Linked DNA regions of Mastigocladopsis repens PCC 10914. The protein of the gene in region 1 binds, or shares a complex with, the protein of each later gene. Links are inferred from orthologs where the notes say so. Each region holds a gene or a part of one and is shown in the gene's direction. Other genes may lie near its edges.

The links.
Region 2: the proteins of MAS10914_RS0108455 (region 1) and MAS10914_RS0126960 are in contact, whole or in part, in a solved structure (PDB 8RP0), measured with the Escherichia coli proteins. The link is inferred for Mastigocladopsis repens PCC 10914 from one-to-one orthologs.

The regions. Positions count from the first base shown.
Region 1 is NZ_JH992901.1:1,403,765-1,410,740, reverse strand. What follows is about bases 4,069-6,976. They hold MAS10914_RS0108455 (anthranilate synthase component II), read left to right. Parts: upstream 4,069-5,172; coding sequence 5,173-5,781; downstream 5,782-6,976. Other genes in these bases: MAS10914_RS0108445 (U32 family peptidase), read left to right, coding at 6,873-6,976; MAS10914_RS0108450 (MBL fold metallo-hydrolase), read left to right, coding at 5,778-6,548; MAS10914_RS0108460 (diacylglycerol kinase family protein), read left to right, coding at 4,554-5,033; ybeY (rRNA maturation RNase YbeY), read left to right, coding at 4,069-4,432. Outside these bases: MAS10914_RS0108485 (PadR family transcriptional regulator), read left to right, coding at 91-399; MAS10914_RS0108480 (beta-lactamase hydrolase domain-containing protein), read right to left, coding at 390-815; MAS10914_RS0108475 (APC family permease), read left to right, coding at 984-2,276; MAS10914_RS32680 (DUF3285 domain-containing protein), read left to right, coding at 3,676-3,846; more of ybeY, read left to right, coding at 3,884-4,068. UniProt on the Escherichia coli protein: Part of a heterodimeric complex that catalyzes the two-step biosynthesis of 4-amino-4-deoxychorismate (ADC), a precursor of p-aminobenzoate (PABA) and tetrahydrofolate.
Region 2 is NZ_JH992901.1:5,597,015-5,613,679, reverse strand. The notes cover bases 6-2,966. They hold MAS10914_RS0126960 (anthranilate synthase component I), read left to right. Parts: upstream 6-700; coding sequence 701-2,233; downstream 2,234-2,966. Other genes in these bases: MAS10914_RS0126950 (YggS family pyridoxal phosphate-dependent enzyme), read left to right, coding at 2,672-2,966; pipX (transcriptional coactivator PipX), read left to right, coding at 2,397-2,675; MAS10914_RS35100 (hypothetical protein), read left to right, coding at 394-756. In the rest of the region: more of MAS10914_RS0126950, read left to right, coding at 2,967-3,340; MAS10914_RS0126940 (cell division protein SepF), read left to right, coding at 3,762-4,355; proC (pyrroline-5-carboxylate reductase), read left to right, coding at 4,440-5,252; MAS10914_RS0126930 (DEAD/DEAH box helicase), read left to right, coding at 5,374-8,049; MAS10914_RS34705 (hypothetical protein), read left to right, coding at 8,097-8,246; MAS10914_RS33275 (hypothetical protein), read right to left, coding at 8,321-8,695; MAS10914_RS0126920 (heavy metal-responsive transcriptional regulator), read left to right, coding at 9,178-9,594; MAS10914_RS0126915 (glycosyltransferase family 4 protein), read left to right, coding at 9,786-10,940; MAS10914_RS0126910 (pentapeptide repeat-containing protein), read right to left, coding at 11,061-11,576; MAS10914_RS31210 (YraN family protein), read left to right, coding at 11,591-12,037; MAS10914_RS0126900 (IS982 family transposase), read right to left, coding at 12,034-12,912; MAS10914_RS0126895 (hypothetical protein), read right to left, coding at 13,230-13,619; tRNA preQ1(34) S-adenosylmethionine ribosyltransferase-isomerase QueA, read left to right, coding at 13,859-15,124; MAS10914_RS0126885 (tetratricopeptide repeat protein), read left to right, coding at 15,267-16,454; MAS10914_RS0126880 (potassium channel family protein), read right to left, coding at 16,531-16,665. UniProt on the Escherichia coli protein: Part of a heterodimeric complex that catalyzes the two-step biosynthesis of 4-amino-4-deoxychorismate (ADC), a precursor of p-aminobenzoate (PABA) and tetrahydrofolate.

The DNA.
Region 1 (6,976 bases):
GATTTTTTTGACTAAAAAATAAGCCGTGGTTTGACCTTTAAAACCACGGTTTTTTATCGTTGAAAAAGTGATAATTCACGACTCATTTTAATGGACCACAAAGAACTCTACTCAGGTCTAATTCGACTTCACATCCTTCATCATGCAGTTCACGAACCTATCTTTGGCCTGGGCATCATTGAGGAGTTAGCTCGTCATGGCTACAAATTAAGTCCCGGAACCCTTTATCCAATGCTTCATGACATGGAGCGCAAGGGATACCTGCACTCCACCGAGGAGCGTTCAGGACGGCACTCGCGCCGAGTTTACCGAGCAACCCCTTTAGGTAAAGAGGCTCTAGAGGATTCTAAACAGAAGGTTAGAGAGTTGTTCGGAGAATTATTTGAGGATCACTCCTGAGTTTCCAAGAATTGCTTAAGGTGAGGCTGATTGATATTAACTCCTAATTCCTCAGCTTTTTTGAGTATTTGCTCACGGCTTAACCCCTCCTTGGTGGCAAGCGCTATCAGAGCCAGTGCATCAGCTCTTGCCCCTGCACCGCAATGGAATAAAATTGGCGTTGGTAAGGCTTCAATCTCCTTGAGAACCTGATTTGTTAATTTATCGTCAGCCTGCCTAAGATTTAGTGGAACATTCACGTAATTAAGCCCTGCGACTTCAGCCTGTTGCTGCTCGTCAGCAAGAAAATCCGCTTCATCAGGCGAACGTAAATTAACGACAGATTTGAATCCCTCTTGAGCCGCTTGTTGCAAATCTTCAGGAGTTGGTTGCCCTGCTGTGTAGAATTCTTCAGTGATCTTTTTGGGGTTCGTCATACATACTCCGGTATTTTGCTAGGAATTGCGTAACTGCCTTTAACCAATCATATAAGACATACGTCATTTGATATATAGAAAAACGATATCGGTTTGCGATATTGTTAGTACGTAAACACGAAATATCAAAAATGCTGCTGCAATCTCTAGCTCACCAGGAGGTTTCTTGTGTCTGGTAAAGCGGTAACACCTCAACTGCAACGAGAGTTGGGAGTGGTGGGTGCAACCATGATGGGGCTGGGGTCAATTATTGGCACCGGCGTGTTTGTGAGCATAGCTATTGCTGCCGGGATTGCTGGTCCTGCTGTGATTCTTGCAGTAGCACTTGCCGCCTTTGTCGCTACGTGCAACGGTCTTAACAGCGCCCAGCTTGCTGCCAATCATGCCGTTAGTGGTGGAACCTATGAATATGGCTACAAATACCTGAATCCTTGGTTTGGTTTCACAGCTGGCTGGATGTTTCTTTTAGCCAAAACTGCTTCTGCTGCCACTGCTGCTTTGGGTTTCGCTAGCTACTTGCTAACTACGACAAATTTGATGGGGCGTGGCTTGCTCGTTCCCACGGCTCTTTTGGCTGTAGTTGTACTCACCACAATTGTTTTGAGCGGGATTCGGCGCTCTAACCTCGTCAACATCATCATCGTATCCCTAACGCTGCTCTCTTTAGGCTTCTTTGTTATTGTTTGTTTCCCAACTGCGATCACAGTTGGTGCTGAAAATTTAACGCCCTTTTTCTCAGGAAATGCCGCATCAGTACTCCATGCCACGGCTCTGATGTTTGTAGCTTACACGGGTTATGGTCGCATCGCCACAATGGGTGAGGAAGCAAAAGAACCGCGAAAAACCATTCCTAAAGCGATGATTGTCTCCCTGTTGCTGACAATGGTGCTTTATATAACAGTAGCAGCAGTTGGCATTGGGGCAGTGGGAGCAGGTGTGTTGGGCGTGACTGAACAAGCACAAGCTGCACCTCTGGAGGTAGCCATCCGCAATATTGCTGGTCCTGCTGCTGGTTGGGTGGTGACGATTGGTGCTATGACTGCCATGCTAGGTGTGCTACTGAACTTGATTTTGGGATTATCCCGTGTCGTACTGGCAATGGGAAGACGCCGGGATTTACCTGGTTTGTTTGCCAGACTTAATCAATCAGGAACCACACCAGTTTTAGCTGTGGTGCTTGTGGCAGTTGCGATCGCGGGCTTGGTTCTGATTGGAGACGTAAAAACGACATGGTCATTCAGCGCCTTTAACGTTTTAATTTATTACGCCATTACGAACTTGGCAGCACTACAATTGCCACCCGAGGAACGACTCTATCCCAGATGGTTGGGTTGGGCAGGTTTAGCTTCCTGTGGATTCCTAGCCTTCTGGGTAGAACAGCAAATTTGGCTAATTGGTTTAGCGCTGATTGTTGCTGGGCTAATCTGGCGTACTCTAGTACAAATCCTAGCGCGAGACTAAAAGCTGTCAACCTCGTAAAGAATCAATAAAAACGCTGTAAAACTTGTTACGGCTAAAATACCGTACAAGTATGTATTTGGTAAAGTATAGGTAAAATTGAAAAAACAAATAGAATAGAGAGCGAATCGCATATCATCCAAAGCGCTCATCAATAAATCCTATGGAAGTTTTAGAACTCAAACGCGAAATCGAAACGTTGTCTCATCGCCTGGGTAAAACCCAGGACTATCTTTGACATTCCTGCACTTTCAGCCAAAATTCAAGACCTGGAACAAATAGCAGCCCAACCAGAACTGTGGGATGACCAAACTAAAGCACAGGAAATACTCCAAGAACTCAACGACCTGAAAGCGCATCTGCAACAGTATCATCAGTGGCAAGCGAGTTTAGAGGACACGAGGGCAGTATTAGATCTGTTGGAGTTAGAAACAGATGAAGGGCTACTGGAAGAAGCAGAGTCTACTGTCACTACGCTCAAGCGCGAACTAGACCAATGGGAGTTACTCCAGTTGCTTTCGGGTCCTTATGACGAAAAGGGCGCAGTACTCACAATCAACGCAGGTGCTGGTGGTACTGATGCTCAAGACTGGGCAGAAATGTTGCTGCGGATGTACACCCGTTGGGGAGAAAACCACGGCTATAAAGTGCAGTTAGCTGAACTTTCTGAGGGTGATGAAGCGGGGATCAAATCCACGACAGTAGAAATCACTGGGCGCTATGCCTACGGTTACTTGCGTTCAGAAACAGGCACGCATCGTTTGGTGCGGATTTCGCCATTCAATGCTAACGGCAAACGGCAAACCAGCTTTGCTGGCGTGGAAGTGATGCCCCAGATAGATAACACTATCCAACTGGAAATTCCAGAGAAGGATTTGGAAGTCACCACGACTCGGTCTGGTGGTAAGGGCGGACAGAACGTCAACAAAGTAGAAACCGCAGTGCGAGTTGTTCACATTCCCACTGGTATTGCTGTACGTTGTACAGAAGAACGCAGCCAATTACAAAACAAAGAAAAAGCCCTCGCGCGCTTGAAGGCAAAACTGCTGGTGATTGCTCAAGAGCAACACGCTAAAGAAATCGCGGAAATTCGGGGTGATATGGTAGAAGCCTCTTGGGGTAACCAAATCCGCAACTACGTGTTTCATCCTTACCAAATGGTGAAGGATTTGCGAACTGGTGCGGAAACCACTGCGATCGCGGATGTGATGAACGGCGAAATCGATATGTTCATTCAAGCTTATCTACGGCAAGAAAACCAGCTAGTAGAGGCTTCTGCATAGTTAGGGAAAGGGATACAGGTTAGGCTTTTTCCCTGTTCTATATTCCTGAAAGGGGCAGAATGGCAGCTTGATGGTATGGTAACTGTTACATTATTAGAAGAGTTTGTTAACAAATTATTATGAGCAACTCTCCTTCTACGGAACATAGACCTAGCGAACATAAACCTAGCTACGTGAAACTCGCAATGCGAAACATGGTGCAAAAGGGCGGCACCTCCTTAAAGCATTTTATACTGACCACTGTAGGGCTTTTAGCAGTCCTTGTGGGTCTTGCTTACCTCACTCGCTAACGACATCATACCTAGGCTTAGGAGACTTTGTAGAGAAGTGCGAGTTGAACTGTATGTAGAGGATTGTTATCATGAGTTATCCCAGCCAAAAGTTGTAAATAGGGAGACAGATACCCAAATTGCAGCTGAAACTTGGAAAAACTGGTTTGAGCACTGGTTGGAAATACTACACCCGAGTATTCCTCCAGCACCAAGTTATGAAGTTGGGCTACGTTTAACAAATGACGACGAAGTTCGCACGCTTAACACCCAGTATCGCCACCAGAATAAATCGACAGACGTTTTATCCTTTGCGGCACTCGAGGTAGACTTTCCTCAGCTAGCAGAAATGTATACCGAGGAACCACTGTATCTCGGTGATATTGTTATTTCTGTTGAAACAGCTCAACGGCAAGCCCAAGAGCAGGATCACTCTTTGCCAACAGAGCTAGCGTGGTTAGCCGCTCATGGGCTATTGCATCTTTTAGGTTGGGATCATCCTGAAGAAGAAAGTTTGGAGCGAATGCTAAAGCAGCAAGTAATATTACTGAAGGCAATAGGTATTCAGATTGACTTGGAAGAGGAATTATTTACGAATTTATTATAGGTGTTATTCTGTATTTGATATCTAAAAATTCTTCCATTAAAAATCGCAGATAAGTTCATTAGGTTATTAATATCCCCTGAAATCCCCTCATTACCCATTATGCTATGTGGTTTTTATGCCTATGTCTCAACAAGTTTCGTCTCCACCACAAGTTTCGTCTCCACCAACACCAAATCGCATAGAAGCAGTTGTGACCAAACAACGTGAACTGTCATGGCAAGTAGCCTCTAATTTATTTGTAAGTTTTAAGTATGCTTGGTGTGGAATCAGCTACGCTTTTCAAACTCAACGCAATTTTCGGATTCACATTAGTGTCGGCGCTTTAGCGATTGGCTTGAGCGTTTTTTTACATCTTAAGCCTGTGGAAATATCGGTTATTGGAATAACGAGCGGTTTAGTTTTGGCGTTGGAATTACTCAATACTGCGATTGAGTCAATTGTGGACTTAACAGTTAAGCAGACCTACCATGAATTGGCAAAAATTGCCAAAGACTGCGCTGCTGGTGCTGTGCTTGTCTCTACTTTCGTAGCGGTGCTAGTAGCTGCTACGCTCTTACTTCCTCCCCTGTTCTCCTTGGTTTTGTCCGCTGTACAGTCTTAAGTGCTAAGTTTAATACGGTTTTTCATTGGCTGGACGCGACTTATAGTGTCTGTATCAAGATGACTTAAACACCGATTAAAATCTTTTGGTGACAATCAATCACAATGATCTGATTGGTAGAGACCAGGAGCTATAATTTGTGATTATAGTTATCGATAATTACGACAGTTTTACCTATAACATAGTTCAGTATCTGGGAGAATTGGCGGCTGAGTTTCCGGTAGTAGGTGATATTCAGGTTTTTCGTAACGACAAAATCACCATAGATGAAATTTGTGCGCTACAGCCAGATGGACTCGTCATTTCCCCAGGACCTGGTCGCCCAGAAGATGCTGGGATTTCCCTAGATGTGATTTCTCTGCTGGGATCAAGCTTGCCGATTTTAGGGGTTTGCTTAGGGCATCAAAGTATTGGTCAAGTGTTTGGCGCCAAAATCGTTTCTGCGCCAGAGTTAATGCATGGGAAGACGTCTCAGGTCTATCACACCGGCGTAGGAGTCTTTAGCAATTTAGAGAATCCGATGACCGCAACCAGGTATCATAGTTTAGTGATTTCGCGCGATACCTGCCCAGATGTGCTAGAAATCACTGCTTGGGTTGAGGATGGCTCAATTATGGGAGTGCGACATCGGAACTATCCTCACATTGAAGGCGTCCAGTTTCACCCAGAGAGTGTCCTGACAACTTCAGGGAAGCAGCTATTGCGAAACTTTCTACAACAATTGCAGTCTCGAGAGATGAATCCATGAAACGACGACAGTTATTGGGCTACGCAGGGGCGGGATTAGTAACAACGTTGATTACTAACTTGGGTTCCAACCTTCAGGCTGATGCCCAATCTGGCGGTTCATTATCAGTTCAGTGGTTGGGTCATACTAGCTTTTTGTTTACTGGTGGCGGAGTAAAAATTCTCACAAATCCCTTTCGGGCGGTTGGGTGTACCGCAGGCTATCGTGCGCCAAAGGTTGCGGCTGATTTAGTGCTGATTAGCAGTCAACTACTGGATGAGGGGGCTGTAGAAGAACTTCCTGGGAATCCAAAGCTGATTTACGAAGCAGGAGTTTACGAGTTTAATGGCATTAAGTTCCAGGGAATTGCCATAAACCATGACCGTAAAGGTGGTAGGCAATTTGGTGTAAATACGGCTTGGCTTTGGAAGCAAGGGGGAATTAGCATCCTTCATTTAGGAGGAGCCGCCGCACCCATTTCCATTGAGCAAAAAATCCTCATGGGGCGTCCTGATGTGGCGCTAGTGCCTGTAGGAGGTGGTTCTAAGGCTTATAACGCCGAGGAAGCAAAGCAGGCAATTCAAACCCTCAATCCCAAGATAATTATTCCTACCCATTACCGTACACAAGCTGCTGATACTTCTAATTGTGATATTTCACCATTAGATGACTTTCTGAGTGTCATGAATGGAATGACAGTACTTCGTAGCAGTAGTGACACAATTACTGTTAGCATCGGTAAATTACCCGAGAATGGTGCGATTCAAGTTTTGGGTTACAAGTTTTAACAGTGATTTAAACAGTGATTTGATTCTTGTGGGGTAGGCGAGACGCCTGCCTTTTATATTTCGCGCAAAAAGGTTTCCCTCGATACCAATCCTATGTGGAGTTGCACATAATGAGATGCCTGAAATACTGATTAGGCAAAGAATTTATTTTGTGCTGCCTTAAATTAAATTGGTATGAACCAGTAGCGGTGAGGATAATTTAGGTGCTCGACAGTTATCATTCCTGCTAAAACAATAAGCGATCGCCCAAATCCCACCTCCCCCCACCATCAACAACTACAAACGATAGAATCGCAATGGTGCTATCGAATCCACCCCAACCCGATGAAAGCTGATCGCAAACCAATCCCTGAACACACCTCACCCACCTTTCAACGCCCCGAACTCCTTGCCCCAGCAGGTCACTGGGACTGTGCTAAAGCTGCTGT
Region 2 (16,665 bases), 4.2 Mb from region 1 along the record:
CTTATTATGACGAGAGATTTAAGCGTATTGTGAAGTTTGTCTAGATATCTTAAACTTCAACACCACCTATGCTGTAGAAGGGCTTTAACATCTTCCTCTCAATGCTGGCTTCGCTTGTACTCCATACTCTCTATATTAGTATAAATGTACCATAAGGGAAGATGATGAGCAAGTTATCGAGGTAAATGGCGTAGGGACTACGTCGTTATTGTTGTCATGGTTGCTAGATGACTGAGGTATCCTCGATCCAGACTTAACTCTGCTAGCAGTATCGTCCTACCCAAGCTAGGCAAGATGTGGGAGCAAGTGGAGAGCGAGATTGATAGTGTTGTTCCAAGTGGTACTAACTAAATCAATGGGCGATACTGGACTCGAACCAGTGACCCCTTCCGTGTGAAGGAAGTGCGCTACCACTGTGCTAATCGCCCAATTCTATTTAACATAACACAAGTAGCAGTAAATTCCAACGGACAAGAGCGGAATAAAGACATAGGTCTTCCAGGATTTACTGCTGCACGAAGCGGAGTGCATCAAGTATGGTTAAGTTGTTTAGCACAAGGCGCAGAGGGAAAAAAAGTTGTGAGGGGTTTGAATGGTTATTTCTTGTGTTTGATTCAACCAAAAACCGCTATCATATTAAATTTTAAGGGACGTAGCTGTCATTTTGTCCAATCCGATGTTTGTTTAGCCGATAAACACTATGACAAAACCTTGGTATTGGCGATCGCTCCCCTTAGAAAATCGTACTGGCTCTGATGTTTTCGCAGCCTTATTTCGCCATACCTCTACCTCTTCACCTAAAATTGCCACTCTCCTAGAAAGCCCCTACCCAACATCACTAGACCGTCCTCAACTAACTCGATATTCTATCTGTGCAGGCGCTCCTCGGATAGTGGATGGAGTTGTGCAAATATGGACACCACCACTTGGACAAGTTTTGCCGTTTCTGGAACAGTTACTTAGAGGACAAGAGGGAATTTGCTCCCCCCACTCCCCCCATCTTCCCTTCACAGGTGGTTGGCTAGGTTGGTTGGGTTACGACATCGCATGGGAAATTGAACAGCTACCCCGTTACAAATCTGAGAATCTACCGTTTCCTGTGGCTTTTTGGTACGAACCAGAGTGTTTTGCCATCTTAGATCACTGGGAGCAAGTTCTCTGGCTCGCCGCCACTAACCCTGTAGGATTGGATAAGTTGGAAAAGAAGTTGGAACAGGGACAACAGGACAAGGAGACAATCTATCCCCCACTCTCCTCCTCCCCTCCCTCTGTCCTCCTCACTCCTCATTTGTGGACTTCTCAACAGGAGTACGAAGCAGCGGTCAATCGTGCAAAAACATACATTCAGGCTGGAGACATTTTTCAAGCGAATCTCTCAGTGCGATTTGAAGCACAGACAACGGCTTCTGGTTGGGAAATTTATCGTGCTTTGCAGCAGATCAATCCTTCTCCTTTTGCAAGCTATTGGCAAACGCCTTGGGGAGAAGTTATGAGCTGTTCACCAGAAAGGTTAGTCCAACTGCAAAAATGTCCAGACGAGACATTTCGTGTTTCTACAAGACCAATTGCTGGAACGCGATCGCGTGGAGTCACCCCAAAGGACGATCAACAACTAGCACAAGATTTACTCAGCAGTACCAAAGAACGCGCTGAACATATTATGCTAGTCGATTTGGAACGCAATGATTTAGGGCGAGTGTGTGAATGGGGAACTGTTGCTGTTGACGAATTGCTAACAATTGAGCGTTATAGCCACGTTATGCATCTTGTCAGCAACATCAAAGGTAGCTTAAAATCTGATTGCAACGCCCTTGACTTAATTCGCGCCATGTTCCCCGGTGGCACGATCACAGGTTGCCCTAAAGTCCGCTGCATGGAAATTATTGAAGAACTAGAACCAATGCGGCGTAGTTTGTTCTATGGTTCCTGCGGCTATTTAGATTGGCGGGGTAACTTAGACTTAAATATCTTGATCCGCACTCTCCTGCTCGCTCCCTCGACAAAAACAGACAAGGGGACAAGGAAGACAACGAGGAATTCTCGTGTATTTCCCCATCTGACCAGTTCCCACTCCCTTACGGGCGCAACGTCTTACTCCCAACTTAACACTGTTTGGGGACAGGTTGGAGCAGGTATTGTTGCAGATAGCGATCCCGAGAGAGAATGGTATGAGTCTCTGCACAAAGCTCAAGCACAACTTAAGGCACTAACAATGGTTATCACTCAAAAGTGAATGAGTCCTAAATCCTGAGTCTGTAGTTCAAAGCTATTAATCGATGACTCTTGGCTTGGGGTTTTTTGGCATTTTCAGGAAAGATTTTGGCGAAATGTGTCCATTATCGTCAAATTTTTTCTATTCAACTGCAAAAATATATATACTCATCCCTCAGTATTAAATGAACTCAGACAACTCGGAAACTTACATAAATCATCCAACTTGGGGTTTGCTCTATAGGATTTGTATGGTAGATGAGAACCAAGAGTTGTTCACAACACTGTATGCCCAACGCTTATTCTTTTTAGTGGCAACTGATGTCAAAGGTATGAAGTTTCAGCCCATTGGACGCACTGAGGCGAGAATGATGATGGAAAATCGCTTGCGTAACCTGCGTCGTACAGGGCAATCTCAGGAGTACGATCAGCTTCAGAGTGTTTTCCAACGCACCTTCCAATGAGCAGTTCGATTAGCGAACGTATTATAGCCCTTCGTTCCTCTCTACCAGATTCAGTCCGGTTGATTGCTGTTACCAAGCAAGTCTCTCCCGAAGTCATGCGCTGTGCCTATGCTGTAGGAATTCGGGATTTTGGCGAGAGTCGCATCCAAGAAGCAGCTAGCAAACAAGCCCAGCTGCAAGACTTATCAGATATTACCTGGCACTTTATTGGACATTTGCAAAGCAACAAAGCCAAAAAAGCCATTGAACAATTCCAGTGGATTCACTCTGTAGATAATTTGAAGCTTGCCCAACGCTTAAACCAATTAGCGCAACAGATAGAAGTCAGTCCCCAGGTTTGTCTGCAAGTCAAAATACTGAGCGATCCTACTAAGTCAGGTTGGAACGTATCACAACTGTTAGCTGACTTACCAAGCCTGAATCAATGCAAAAATTTACAAATTCAGGGCTTGATGACAATACCACCCTTAGGATTAAATGATTCAGAAATTTTTGATGTGTTTAATCGCACTCGTGAACTAGCGAAAGAGATCCAAGAACAAAACTGGTCCAACATTCAAATGCAGCATCTTTCTATGGGGATGTCAGATGACTACAAATTGGCAGTGCAAGCGGGTGCAACAATGGTCAGACTAGGAACCATCTTGTTTGGACGCTCTGCTTAAATCGACTCAAAGAGTCAGAAATATGTCAACAGCAAGCGTCTGATTTTTAAAAGTCATAAAAACTACAAGACCTACTCAGGTTGTGAGCTTCTCAGATGTCTTATAACATTTTGTAGAGAAAAAATCAGGACACACTGGTTCAATTGGTGACAAAGGATATAGTATTGACAAAAGCAAAACTCAACACAATAGTGGCGGAAAACAACTTCCCCAAGCCAATTAGTTAAGATATAATCTTGACTCATTGTTGCCTACAAAAGATAGACAGACCATCTAGGAACGTTTGTTCAAACGAAAACCTGGAGTAGAAAGTACAAGCAGCGATAGAATGGCTGAATTGTCTGCCCTTTGCAAGGGTAAAGATTGATAGTATCTGTTTTTACGATATTGGTTAAAGTGATTGGCACTAGGAGCGTAAACCATGAACAATATATTTTCCAAACTGAGAGATTTCGTAGGTCTAAATGAGCAAGTAGAATACGAGTACTATGAAGAAGAACCTGATGCAGAGAGCTACCAAAATCTGTATCAGGAACAAAATGCTCAACCAGCACCGCAGCAAGAACCCACTGCTCAAAATCGACGCTGGCGCGAACCCATGCATACAATGGGAACAGATGTAGCAGCGGGATCAAAGCCGATGAGTAATGTTATTGGTATGCCAGGAGCAATAAATGGGATTTCAGAAGTATTGGTGTTAGAACCACGCACCTTTGAAGAAATGCCCCAGGCAATTCAAGCTTTGCGAGAGCGTAAGTCAGTAGTATTAAATTTAACAATAATGGACCCGGATCAAGCACAACGGGCAGTAGATTTTGTAGCAGGTGGTACTTACGCGCTTGATGGACACCAAGAACGCATCGGCGAAAGCATCTTTTTGTTTACACCAAGCTGCGTGCAAGTTAGCACCCAGTCAGGAGTTCTTCATGAAGTACCGCAACCCACAGCGCGTCCCTCACGTTCCACAGGACCAAATCCAGCCTGGGGAAATGACGGCAACAGGATGGCACAATAAACATAAATTAGTGATTAGTCAAGAGTCCATAGTCCAGAGTCCAAAGATATTGACTCTTGACCCTTGACCCTTGACTTATGATTTATGACTACAAAATTTGGATTGATTGGTGGCGGGGTAATGGGAGAAGCGCTCTTATCCCGCCTTATTGCTCGTAAAATTTACCAACCATCAGAAGTCCTAGTCAGCGAACCACAAACCTCACGCCAAAGTATTCTGGAAGACCAATACGGTGTTGTTGTCACAGCCGATAATCGTCTGGTGTTCACACCAACCACAGAAGTCGTATTTTTGGCAGTCAAACCTCAAGTGTTTAGTGCGATCGCCCAAGAATTGGCAGATGTCATCGGTAGCGATTCAAAGCCACTGGTGATATCCATCTTGGCAGGTGTGACATTAAGTCAGTTGGAAGCAGCTTTTCCCAGCCTACCAGTCATTCGGGCAATGCCTAACACCCCAGCAACTGTAGGGGCAGGAATGACCGCCATATGTCTAGGGGCTTATACCAAAGCAAACCACCACGAGACGGCGAAGCAACTTTTTTGCGCGGTGGGAGAAGTTGTAGAAGTTTCAGAAAACTTGATGGATGCAGTCACGGGACTATCAGGATCTGGTCCAGCTTATGTAGCACTGCTTGTGGAAGCGCTTGCTGATGGGGGAGTCGCAGCAGGTTTACCTCGGACTATTGCCAATCAACTTGCCTTGCAAACTGTACTAGGAACAGCAACTCTCCTGCATGAAACCAAATTACACCCAGCAGAACTCAAAGACCGTGTAACCAGCCCAGGCGGGACAACAATTGCTGGTATTGCTCAGTTAGAACGCTCAGGGTTTCGCTCAGCTTTAATAGAAGCAGTGAAAGCCGCCACAGCTCGCTCACAAGAATTGGGAAAATAGTTATTTGTCCTTTATCCTTTGTCATTTGTCCTTAGTGAAAAACTAATGACTAATGACTAATGACGAAGTTGACAAAAGAGTAGTTAATATAGTAAACAGTTTTGGTTGCAAATGTGATTGAGTGAATTACCCTGCGCTGTCTCCAGAACTTGACCCAAGTTCGATATTCCCTTTTGAATTAGATCAGTTCCAGAAGGATGCGATCGCCTCCCTAAATGCTGGAAGTTCCGTCGTTGTGTGTGCGCCTACGGGTTCAGGCAAAACATTGGTGGGAGAATACGCCATATATCGCGCCCTGTCGCGAGGCAAGAGAGTGTTCTACACGACTCCCCTCAAAGCGCTATCCAATCAGAAACTACGTGACTTTCGCGAAAAATTTGGCTTTGACCTTGTTGGACTGTTAACTGGAGATGCCTCCATTAACCGAGATGCACCAATTTTGGTGATGACCACAGAAATTTTCCGGAATATGCTCTATGGCACACCTATTGGGCAAATTGGCATTTCATTAGCAGACGTTGAGGCGGTGGTGCTCGATGAGTGCCACTATATGAACGACCGCCAACGAGGAACAGTTTGGGAAGAATCTATTATCTATTGCCACCGTGAAATTCAACTCGTAGCCCTCTCAGCAACTGTTGCCAATAGTGATGAACTCACCGACTGGTTAAATCAAGTTCACGGTCCTACCGACCTCATATACTCCGATCATCGCCCAGTGCCTTTGGAGTTTCACTTTGGCAACATCAAAGGGTTGTTTCCCCTCCTTAATGATGACAAAACCCAAATTAACCATCGCTTGCTCAAAAGGAAGAAAAAAGGAGATAAAGACAAGAGCAGAGCTAATGTTAAAGCAGAGTCTCCTAGCATGATTCAGGTTTTGAGCCAGCTAGAAGAACGGGATATGCTGCCAGCAATTTACTTCATCTTCAGCCGCCGGGGATGTGATAAAGCGGTGACAGAGGTGGGTGATATGTGGCTAGTCAATGCGGAAGAGTCGCAGCAATTGCGCTGGCAAATTGACGAATTTTTAAGCCGTAATCCGGAAGCAGGACGTTCTGGACAAATTGCACCCTTGTACCGGGGAATAGCCGCACACCATGCTGGGATTTTACCTGCGTGGAAAGTGCTGGTAGAAGAACTCTTTCAGCAAGGGTTAATTAAAGTCGTATTTGCCACCGAAACCCTAGCAGCTGGAATTAATATGCCAGCCCGGACAACAGTTATTTCCACGCTTTCCAAGCGTACCGATACTGGACATCGCCTGTTGAATGCTTCGGAATTTCTGCAAATGGCAGGTCGGGCTGGTCGCCGGGGTATGGATGAACGAGGTCATGTGGTGACGCTGCAAACTCCCTTTGAAGGAGCGAAAGAAGCGGCGTACTTAGCAACATCCCAACCCGACCCCCTAGTCAGCCAATTTACGCCGAGTTACGGCATGGTGCTGAACTTACTGCAAACCCATACGCTGGAACAAGCCAAGGAACTCATAGAACGCAGCTTTGGGCAGTACTTGGCAAACTTGCACCTCCGACCGCAGTACGAGTACATAACCCACTTGCAAACACAATTAGCCCAACTTCAGGCGCAAATCTCTGCTATTGACGAAGGGGAACTGGCTATTTATGAGAAATTGCGGCAACGCCTGCGAGTAGAACGCCAGCTATTGAAAACTCTGCAAGAGCAAGCGCAGGAATCCCGACAAGAGGAATTGGGGATGATGTTGGACTTTGCAGTGTCGGGAACGCTTTTGAGTCTCAAGAGTAAAAACTTCACAATGCCTGCACCCATAACAGCGGTGTTAGTGGGGAAAACGCCAGGTTCTGGTCAAACTTGTTACCTGGTATGCTTAGGGCGAGATAACCGCTGGTATGTAACCACAGCCTCTGATGTGATGGATTTGTATGCAGAACTGCCGCGAATTGATGTGCCTGCGGAGTTGCTACCACCAGCAGAGATGCCGTTGAAACGGGGACAATCGCTTCTTGGTAACGAGGAAACAGCAGCAATAGCCCAACAGATTCCCGACCCAAGCGAAGCAGCATATATGGCTCCTGAAGTTGCAGAACAACTCAGTCGCGTTGTTGCTGTGCAAGAGCAATTAGAGACTCATCCTCTACATCAATCAGGCAACGCTGTCAGTATTTTTAAACGTAGAACACAGGTTGTTGAACTTGAAGCTGAAATTCAACAGATGCAAGCACAAGTAGAGCAACAGTCCCAGCGCAATTGGGAAGAGTTTCTCAATTTAATTGAAATTTTGCAGTACTTTGAATGTCTGGATAAGTTAGTTCCCACGCGACTAGGGCAAACTGCTGCAGCCATTCGGGGAGAGAATGAATTGTGGTTGGGGTTAGCATTTGCTAGTGGAGAATTAGATAACCTAGATCCACATCATTTAGCAGCTGCGATCGCGGCTTTGGTGACAGAAACCCCACGTCCAGATAGCATGGTTCGCTTTGACCTCAGTGATGAAGTGGCAGAAGCTTTATCAAGATTGCGGGGAATTCGCCGCAAGATGTTCCAACTGCAACGTCGTTATAATGTGGCTTTACCAATGTGGTTGGAGTTTGAGTTAATAGCCATAGTTGAGCAGTGGGCGTTAGGTATGGAATGGGTAGAAATTTGTGAAAATACGAGTTTAGATGAAGGTGATGTGGTGCGAATTTTACGCCGGACGTTAGATTTACTATCGCAAATTCCCCACGTACCTCATTTATCGGAATCCTTACAGCGCAATGCTCATCGCGCTACACAGCTCATTGATAGGTTCCCAGTGAATGAGGTGGTGGAGTAATTCAGGAGTTACGAGTTGGGAGTTTTGAGTCCTCAGGAGTCACCGCCGTGGTGAGTGTAAGTTCCGAGAAGGAGAACCACGGAGTTGGTGAACCAGCACTGGGAGAGGCTTTCCCTCGTGTCGGCTCTAGCGTTCCTAAGTCCTCAATATTGAACAATCAGTCAATCTTTGCAGCAATCGCCCTTGGCGGGCACTGAATCCTACGGACACGCTACGCACATGAAGTAGCCTGCGCTTTGCGCTTACGTGCCATCGCGACAAGGAGAAAATCCTAATACACCAAATTTCCAGTCCCACGCAGTTGGCGTAAAGAGTTTATACAAGCTGGACAGTCGCAGCCAAATAACTGAATGGCGGCATCACTTTCCTCTTCAGTAAATTCTAGCGAAGCAATATTCTGGGCAGTCTTACCTGTAGTCACGGTTGAAGCAGGTGTAGAGGAAGATGCTGGCTTGCTCTGTGAATTTCGGATACATACCATAGAGTTGACAGCATGGGGACTAGTTATACAGGTACGACCATCGTTTGTGTGGGTTAATCGTTGGATGTTAGCAGCGTGTGCAGGATTGATAACTGCCAACGTAGACATTAGCGATACAAAAATAGAGGAACTAGACAGTAAGTTAAGTATAAGTTTTCTGTTCATGGGTTTCCTTGATTTTCCTGAGCAAATTTTGCTGACCGCTAAGATCATCTCATTACCTGTTACAGGTCAAGATCGTTTTTATCAGGAATACCAAGATTTGTTCATCTTCTTTGAACTCAAGAAACTTTTTTGGAGTCACATAAAACTTAATAAGTGTAGAATTATACTATTTAAATTTCTTATAAAAGTTATACTTGTTCTTAGGTTCTACCTGGGAATTGCATAGAAGTGGCTTTGCCACTTCTTTTTTTGAGCTGATAGATTCAACAAATACGTGAATTTTATCAATGGCAGCATGAGCATGAGCAATTTATTATTTCTCAGTAGAGTCATGCTATACTAGAGTCTCTAGTTAACTGGAGAGTAAAATCACTTCAGGAAAGATTTTGTTGAAAATTCCCAGTTAATAGTCGGTTTTTGTTTGTCGTCTGTTCTAGGTGTCATAAAAAACCAAAGAAACTCTATCAACAGGGAACTCTACCGTGTTAACTCAAGATAAGGAACTGCTTTTAATTGGTCAGGTAACAGCTTTAAGCGGAGTTTCTATTAGGACAATTCGCTATTACGAAAGTCAGGGTTTAATTCATTCGTCAGGACGAACCGAGGGAGGCTTTCGCCAGTTTTCATCTGATATAGTGACCCGTCTTTCCTTTATTAAACGCGCTCAAAACCTAGGTTTAAGCTTGCAAGAAATTGGCGAAATCCTCCAAATATATGATGGAGGCGAATCTGCCTGTGATGAAATTCAACAGAAGCTGAAAGATAAGATATCAAAAATAGATAGACAAATTGAACAGTTATTGACCTTGCAAGATGAATTGAGGGGATTACTGTCAGGATGGGACAGTGTACCAACAAAGCCGGAAGATACAATATGTCCGATAATCCAGCAGGATTGAAGAGCGGTTTCAAATATTCCCACAGTACTAGCAGCGTTAAAATTCTCTGATTTCTCTTTCCTCTGTGTGCTTACTGAGGGTGAAATGGGTATGTACACGTTGGAGTTTGCAAACCTCTCATGCGAATTTTATTTGTCTCTATTCACTTTCCCAGTGACTTAAGCACTTGTACCCAAGGTGTATACAAACGCATGTCAATGTTTATTGATGCCATTAAAGAAATTGGTCAAGTAGACATGCTGTTTTTTGTGCCACCAGAAACAGAGCTATCTCCAGATATCATCGCCCAAACAGAACGTACCTTTTCCCAACACTGGCAAACTCAGATTAACCTACATCTGTGCCCTATAGAGGCGGAGCAGAACTCAGTTCCTAAGTGGCGACAGCAGTGGGATGGCATTTTCAACTTTTTCAAACAGTCAGATTTTTTGAGATCACCGCAGCAGTTACAAGCACTTGAGACTTGTTTGAGCCGAAAACCAGATGCAATTTTTGTCCATAGGCTCTCATCAATGAGTGCAGTCATGCAGATGCAACAACCTCTGCCACCTGTTTTTCTTGATTTGGATGATATTGAACATATCAGTTTCATGCGCCAAATTCGGCAGCCACCCACTGGGCTTGTAACGCAGCTATATTACTTGCAAGTACCAGCCCGTTTTTGGGGTGAGATGCGAGCGATTCGTTTAGCACGTTGCTCGTTTGTGTGTTCAGGGCGCGATCGCCGCTACCTGACAAAGCGCTTAGGATTATCCAATGTTGTGAGTGTACCTAACGCGATCGCCATTCCAAAACCACAACCGATGACAAAGGAACCCACTCTACTCCTACTGGGAGGCTACAACTATTTCCCCAACATGAACGCCGCCAACTTTTTAATCGAACAAGTGTGGACTCATATCCATAAAGTCATGCCGAATGCTCGGTTAATCATAGCAGGACCTTATCCGCAAAGTATTCGTAGCTATAACAAAGGAGTTCCAGGTGTTGAGTTTCCAGGATTTGTGGATGATTTAGATGCACTTTATCAGCGATCGCGTGTGGTGTGCTGTCCCATCTTTTCCGGAGGAGGAACGCGCGTCAAAATGATTGAAGCCGCTGCTTATGGCAAATCAATTGTCGCAACTAGCATAGGGGCAGAAGGATTGGAAATGAAAGATGGACAGGAATTTCTAATGCGCGATGATCCCAAAGCTTTTGCTGAGGCGTGCTTGGAACTGTTGCGGAATGATGATTTGTGCAAGCGTTTGGGTGATGCAGCTCGTGCGGCGGCGAGCCGCCATTATGATCGGGCTAATATTGTGAAACAAATTAAGCAGCAGATCCAGTCTCAAATAGCTTCTTAATACGATTTATAAATTTTTGAACCACAGATGCACACAGATAAATATCGGTGTTAATCTGTGTGCATCTGTGGTTCCATTTTCATGACTCTTGACTTTTGCAAGAGGCTTATTCTTTGTCAGCTAACGACAAAACAAAGTGTCGCGGGTGTCGCGTCCTGTCGTTGGATTAGTGCCTTTGGCAACTTTACACAATTTGTCTTGCTCATCCTGACGCAGCAGCACATCAGTAAAATCTGCTCCCTCAATGATGGCACTGTCAAACTTGGCGTTAGCAGCAAAAGCGCCCTCCAACACAGCATTTGTCAAATTTGCTTTGATGAGACGAGCCGAGTCTAAAGTGGCATATGAGAGGTCAGATCCCTCAAGATTTGCTGATTCCAAATTTGCAGCAAAGAAGCTGACACCGCGTAAATTAGTATTGCTGAGGTTGCTGCTCTTGAGATTGGCATGAGAAAAGCTGGAGTCTGTTAAGTCACGTCCTGAAAAATCAACTTCTATCAAGCTTTCCTTGTTGTAGTCAAGTGCTAAAGCTTTTGGAGCAAAACCTGCAAAACCTACAACCGCTGTGACACATATCACAATCCAAAGCGATAAACTAAGTATGCTTACCCACATCCGATTACTGAACTTACTCATCATACTTTTTGCTCATGGCGAACCATCCTCCATATCATTATCTCGATATAGGTATCGCAGGAGAAGACCTGGTAGCCGAATGGTTACAATCCAAAGGTTGGGTGATTTTGCACCGTCGATGGCGTTACCGTAACGGAGAAATTGACATCATTGCCCAATTTTATGGGGAAGCAGGAGAAGCAAAGGATGAGGGGAAAGCTTCTTCATCTCCCGTACTGGCATTTGTCGAAGTCAAAACTCGCAGCCGAGAGAATTGGGATGCAGGAGGAAGAAACGCCATCACAAAACACAAGCAAGTAAAACTATGGGATACAGCCCTGATGTTTTTAGCTAAATATCCTGAAAAGGCAAACTACCCTTGCCGATTTGATGTCGCTATTGTATCCTGTCAACCGATATCACAAGGGTTAGCTGCGGTGACAATCTCCCCAGAAGCCATACCTAACCTGAGTTCGGGTTAAGCTGTATGAGATAAAAGCCACTCCATCTGAAGGCTGGGTTTCTTAGGTTGATGGCAGTAACCAATTAATCCGCAGAGAACGTTAACGCAGAAATTAACAGGGCTTCGGTGTCGAGAATGTTCGATCTGAGAAATATTCTTAAGTTGGTCGTTAATGGTCTCAATGATCGAGCGTTTACGGGATAAAAGTTTGTCATGGAGAAGCATGAGCTTGTTTTTCATGTTACGGCGAGGTTTGGCAAAAAATTGAATGCCGAAGTCTTCTAATAGTTGACAAGCCAGCTTTTGAGAAACATAACCCCTATCGGCAAAAATTTTGCCAAAAAGTTCACTCAGTAAATCGGGAACAGGTTGACGGTCATCAACATTACCAGGAGTAAGAGTCACATTTAAAAGCTGACCAAGTTCATTGACGACAATATGAAGTTTAAAACCAAAAAACCAATCCACAGAAGTCTTTCCACGAGCGGCTAAACCTTCAAAAACCTTATGCCGAGAAATCCGACGATTATGGCAGACCTTCAGACATGTTGAATCGATAAAACCGATACCCGTACACTGTCCAAAACAATGCTTCAGGTAAACGCACAAAGGTATCAAGGTTGATGGTATCCATTCAATGAATCGTTGATAACTCGGCAGCGCCGGAAAAGCACAACTCCATTGTTGTTTGACATGATTCAAATAAAAATGCTTGAAATTCCGGTAGTGATTTTGATGAAATGCAATTAGTATCGTCATTATTTCACTCAAACACAGACTTCTAGCCCGAATCCGTTTTATTCCTCCATGTATCAACAGCTTCTTGTGCCATTGGCTTTCAAACCCCTTACAGAAATCATCTACATGGCAGAACAAAGATTCTAAACTAAACATAGGACAGGTGCTGGATTTGACGTTATTTTCAGCTTACTACCTGTCCCTTTCCTTATCCCGAACTCAGGTTACCTACTTCATCAGTGGGTGGACATCTGTTGATGCTACAAGAATACATTCCAGCAGCTTTTGATACTTAAATAAATATAGGGATTTACCTTTTAGTCGTGTAGTACAGTCTCTACTAGGTATTCAAGTTTATCTTCATGTGATTTAAAGCCAACGGTAATAGAGTAATCGGTAATGGAGAAAACACCTCAATTACCAATTACTCATTACCATAATCTTGAACATAGCAGGCTTAAAACTCAACAGTATCACGCCAGCGTTTCTGGACAATAGCCTAATCCTCTAACAAACTGTTGCCGGAACGCCTCTATTTCCTCTTTTTCCGGTTTACCATGAGAGACTATAGCTACCTGGTAGCGACGCATCACGTCAACTGGACACTGTCCCGCTTCCAAACTCCAAAGTGCCATTTGTACCCGCATCGGCGGCTCGTAGCTAATTCCTAATTCACTTAAAAAAGCTCTCATGTTGCCATGTTCTTCAGGCGAGACGTGACTCTTTAGTTTGATCCTAACGACCCAACCATCAATCTGATGAATTACGGTGAGAAAAGAAACAGGTATTTGGGGTTTACCATGCAAGAATTGAACAACCCTCAGAGTTAGACTGGCATTTGCCAGGTAATACAAGTATTCCATCGTGGTGCTTGGGATCAAAGCCAATCCTACTCTTTTATTATCAGTATAGAGACCCTAGTATCCGCTAGGGTAAAAGCCCCCGTTTTTAGATGGGGAGGTTTACCCAATTTTCATACAGGTGTTTAGGTATTATTTCACAGCATCCATCTTAAGGTTAGGAAAGAAATTGAGCGGTGATAACTTGGAGTTTTCTCCAAAGAACAGCTAAAACTTGTTTGTTTAAGAGAATTTAAATACAAATGCAGCAACAACTAGCAAAAAGCAATTCAAACCCAACATCTAGCCCTAAGAAAGAAGACTTGGAATTAAATAGTTGTTTATCTGGGTATGACTATGAATTACCTCAAGAACTCATTGCTCAAAATCCAGTGGTTCCTAGGGATAGTTCTAGGCTGTTGGTAATCAATTCTTCTAATACAGGTACTCAAACAGATCCTCTACACTACATTTTCCGAGATTTGGCAGAGCTTCTACACCCGGGAGATTTACTTGTAATGAATAATACACAAGTCATTCCAGCGCGGCTGTATGGTCGTAAATCTACTGGTGCGGAAATAGAAGTGTTGCTGTTAGAAGAGCGCCAGCATAATTGCTGGTTAGCCCTAGTCAAGCCTGGAAAACGATTCAAACGGGGAGCGAAGGTTATTTTTGAACCGAGAGATATCTCCTTGGGAAGGAGTGGGGGAGTGGAGGAAACGAGGAGTGGAGGAAACGAGGAGTGGAGGAGTGGAGGAGGAGAAAATAATTCTTCTTGTATCCCATCACATACCCTCACTGCCACCGTTTTGGAAACAGACGAGGTGACTGGTGGGCGTCTGTTACAATTTGACTTGCCAGAGGGAATGTCCTTAGTGCAATTGCTAGATGTCTTTGGTGAAGTCCCTCTACCACCATATATCAATGCGTCTGATGCCCAAGGCGAACAGTATCAGACAGTTTATGCTAGAAATCCAGGAGCAGTCGCAGCTCCCACAGCAGGGCTTCACTTTACAACAGAATTGCTAAAACGGTTACGCGATCGCGGAATTAATCAAGCTTTTGTAACATTACACGTTGGGGTGGGGACATTTCGCCCTGTGGAAGTGGAGAACATAAAGACCCATAAAATGCATGAAGAATGGATTGAAGTGCCTTCCTCAACAGTAGAGCAAATCCGTGCAACTCAGGCATCTGGCGGTCGGATTATTGCCGTAGGTACAACAGTCGCAAGGGCATTAGAAGGAGCAGCAGCCGAAGGCGAGTTACAACCATTTTGTGGCAAAACCGACTTGTTTATCTACCCTGGCTACAAATGGCGAGTCGTACAGGGTTTGATTACCAATTTTCACCTACCGCGTTCCAGCTTGCTCATGTTGGTCAGTGCTTTAATTGGTCGGCAACGTTTGTTAAAAATATACCAGCAAGCCATAGCATCTCAATACCGCTTTTATTCCTTCGGCGATGCAATGTTAATTTTGCCAGAAGCCGTAACAGAAGAAGACGGAGAGGGGGGGAACAAGAGTTAACGCATGTTAACTCCTCCACGCCTCGTTTCCTCCACTCCTCCACTCCCCCATGCAAATTAAGTTTGTAACAGTTCAATTTCTAGTTTCTTGCTGGGTACTCTGAGCTTATATGCATCTAGCAATAAGTGCAGGTTTGCCAGTTATGTCTCAAAAATATCACATTTGTCAGTGGTTCCTCAGTTGCTCCAAAGTGGCGCTTTTTGGCTCCTCAGTTTTTTTAGTGTTGACGATACCAACAATAACTGAATTCCCAGGAAGCAAGCTACTTGCTGAGAATTTGGTTCCCTCTCAAAATTTAGAAGCAGCTAGCTTCTTCCAGCAGGGAGTTATGCGCTATTCTCGCCAAGATTTACAAGCAGCAGAATATGCTTTTCGTCAAGCCTTGCAGAAAGACCCCAACTTAGCTGCGGCACGCAACTACTTAGGTAATATTATGTTGTTGCAAAATCGCTGGGATATAGCAGTGCAAGAGTATACTGAAGCGATTAGGATTAATCCCAATATGGGCGAAGCTTATTATAATTTGGGATTAGCTATGCACAAACAAGGACAAAAAGAAGCTGCGGTCACAGCTTATCGCCAAGCCTTAGTGATAGATCCAACAATGGCAGCGGCTTATTATAATTTGGGATTAGCACTTTACGAACAAGGACAAATCGAAGAGGCAATTGCTGCATATCAGCAAGTCATTAATCTTGATAACGGCAATGCCAATGCTTACTTTAACCTGGCAATTGCCCTTCAACAACAAGGAAAAACGCAGGAAGCTATCACTGCATATCGACAAGTCTTACAGCTAAATCCTAACAACGCCGTGGCTTACAATAACATGGCAAGTCTTATGGCAACCCAAGGTCAAAAGGCTGAGGCTATTGTCACCTATCAAGAAGCTATTCGTCGCATACCCAATAATGCTGCGGCTTACTATAACTTGGGAGTCACGTTGTACAACCAGGGTGACTATAAGATTGCTCACTCAGCTCTCAAACGTGCCCGTAACGAGTACCGTGAACAGGGTAACATTGAGCAAGCTGACAAGGTTGAGCAGTTAATGCAGCAAATTGCTCAAATGCAAAGACAAAAGGAACCTCAAATTAGCAAAACCGCAACTTCTTCGCCAACTCAAACCCCCACAAGTAACGAGGTGAAGCCTGCACAAGATATACCAACTCAACCACAAACTCCTACGGAAACACAAGATAACACCAGCAACACACCTGTTTCGGTTGAACAATTACCACCTGCACTACTACAAGAAACGCCACTTCAACCAGCAAATCCTGCGGAAACACAGGAACAACAGCCGACTACACAAAGTACAAGTCAATAATGTGGAAGGGTTAGTGGTTAGTGGTTAGTGGCGCTTTTCAACAATGACCAACTAACAACTAACAACTAACAATCTTTTAAATGGGTAAGCGATTAATGTCTTTATTGCAGCCAATTACAACCATTGCAGAACCACGTTCAAGACGCTTGTTGGGGTTAGGATTAATTTGGAATTTGCCATCTTGACTGACAGCTAGCAAATTCAAACCATA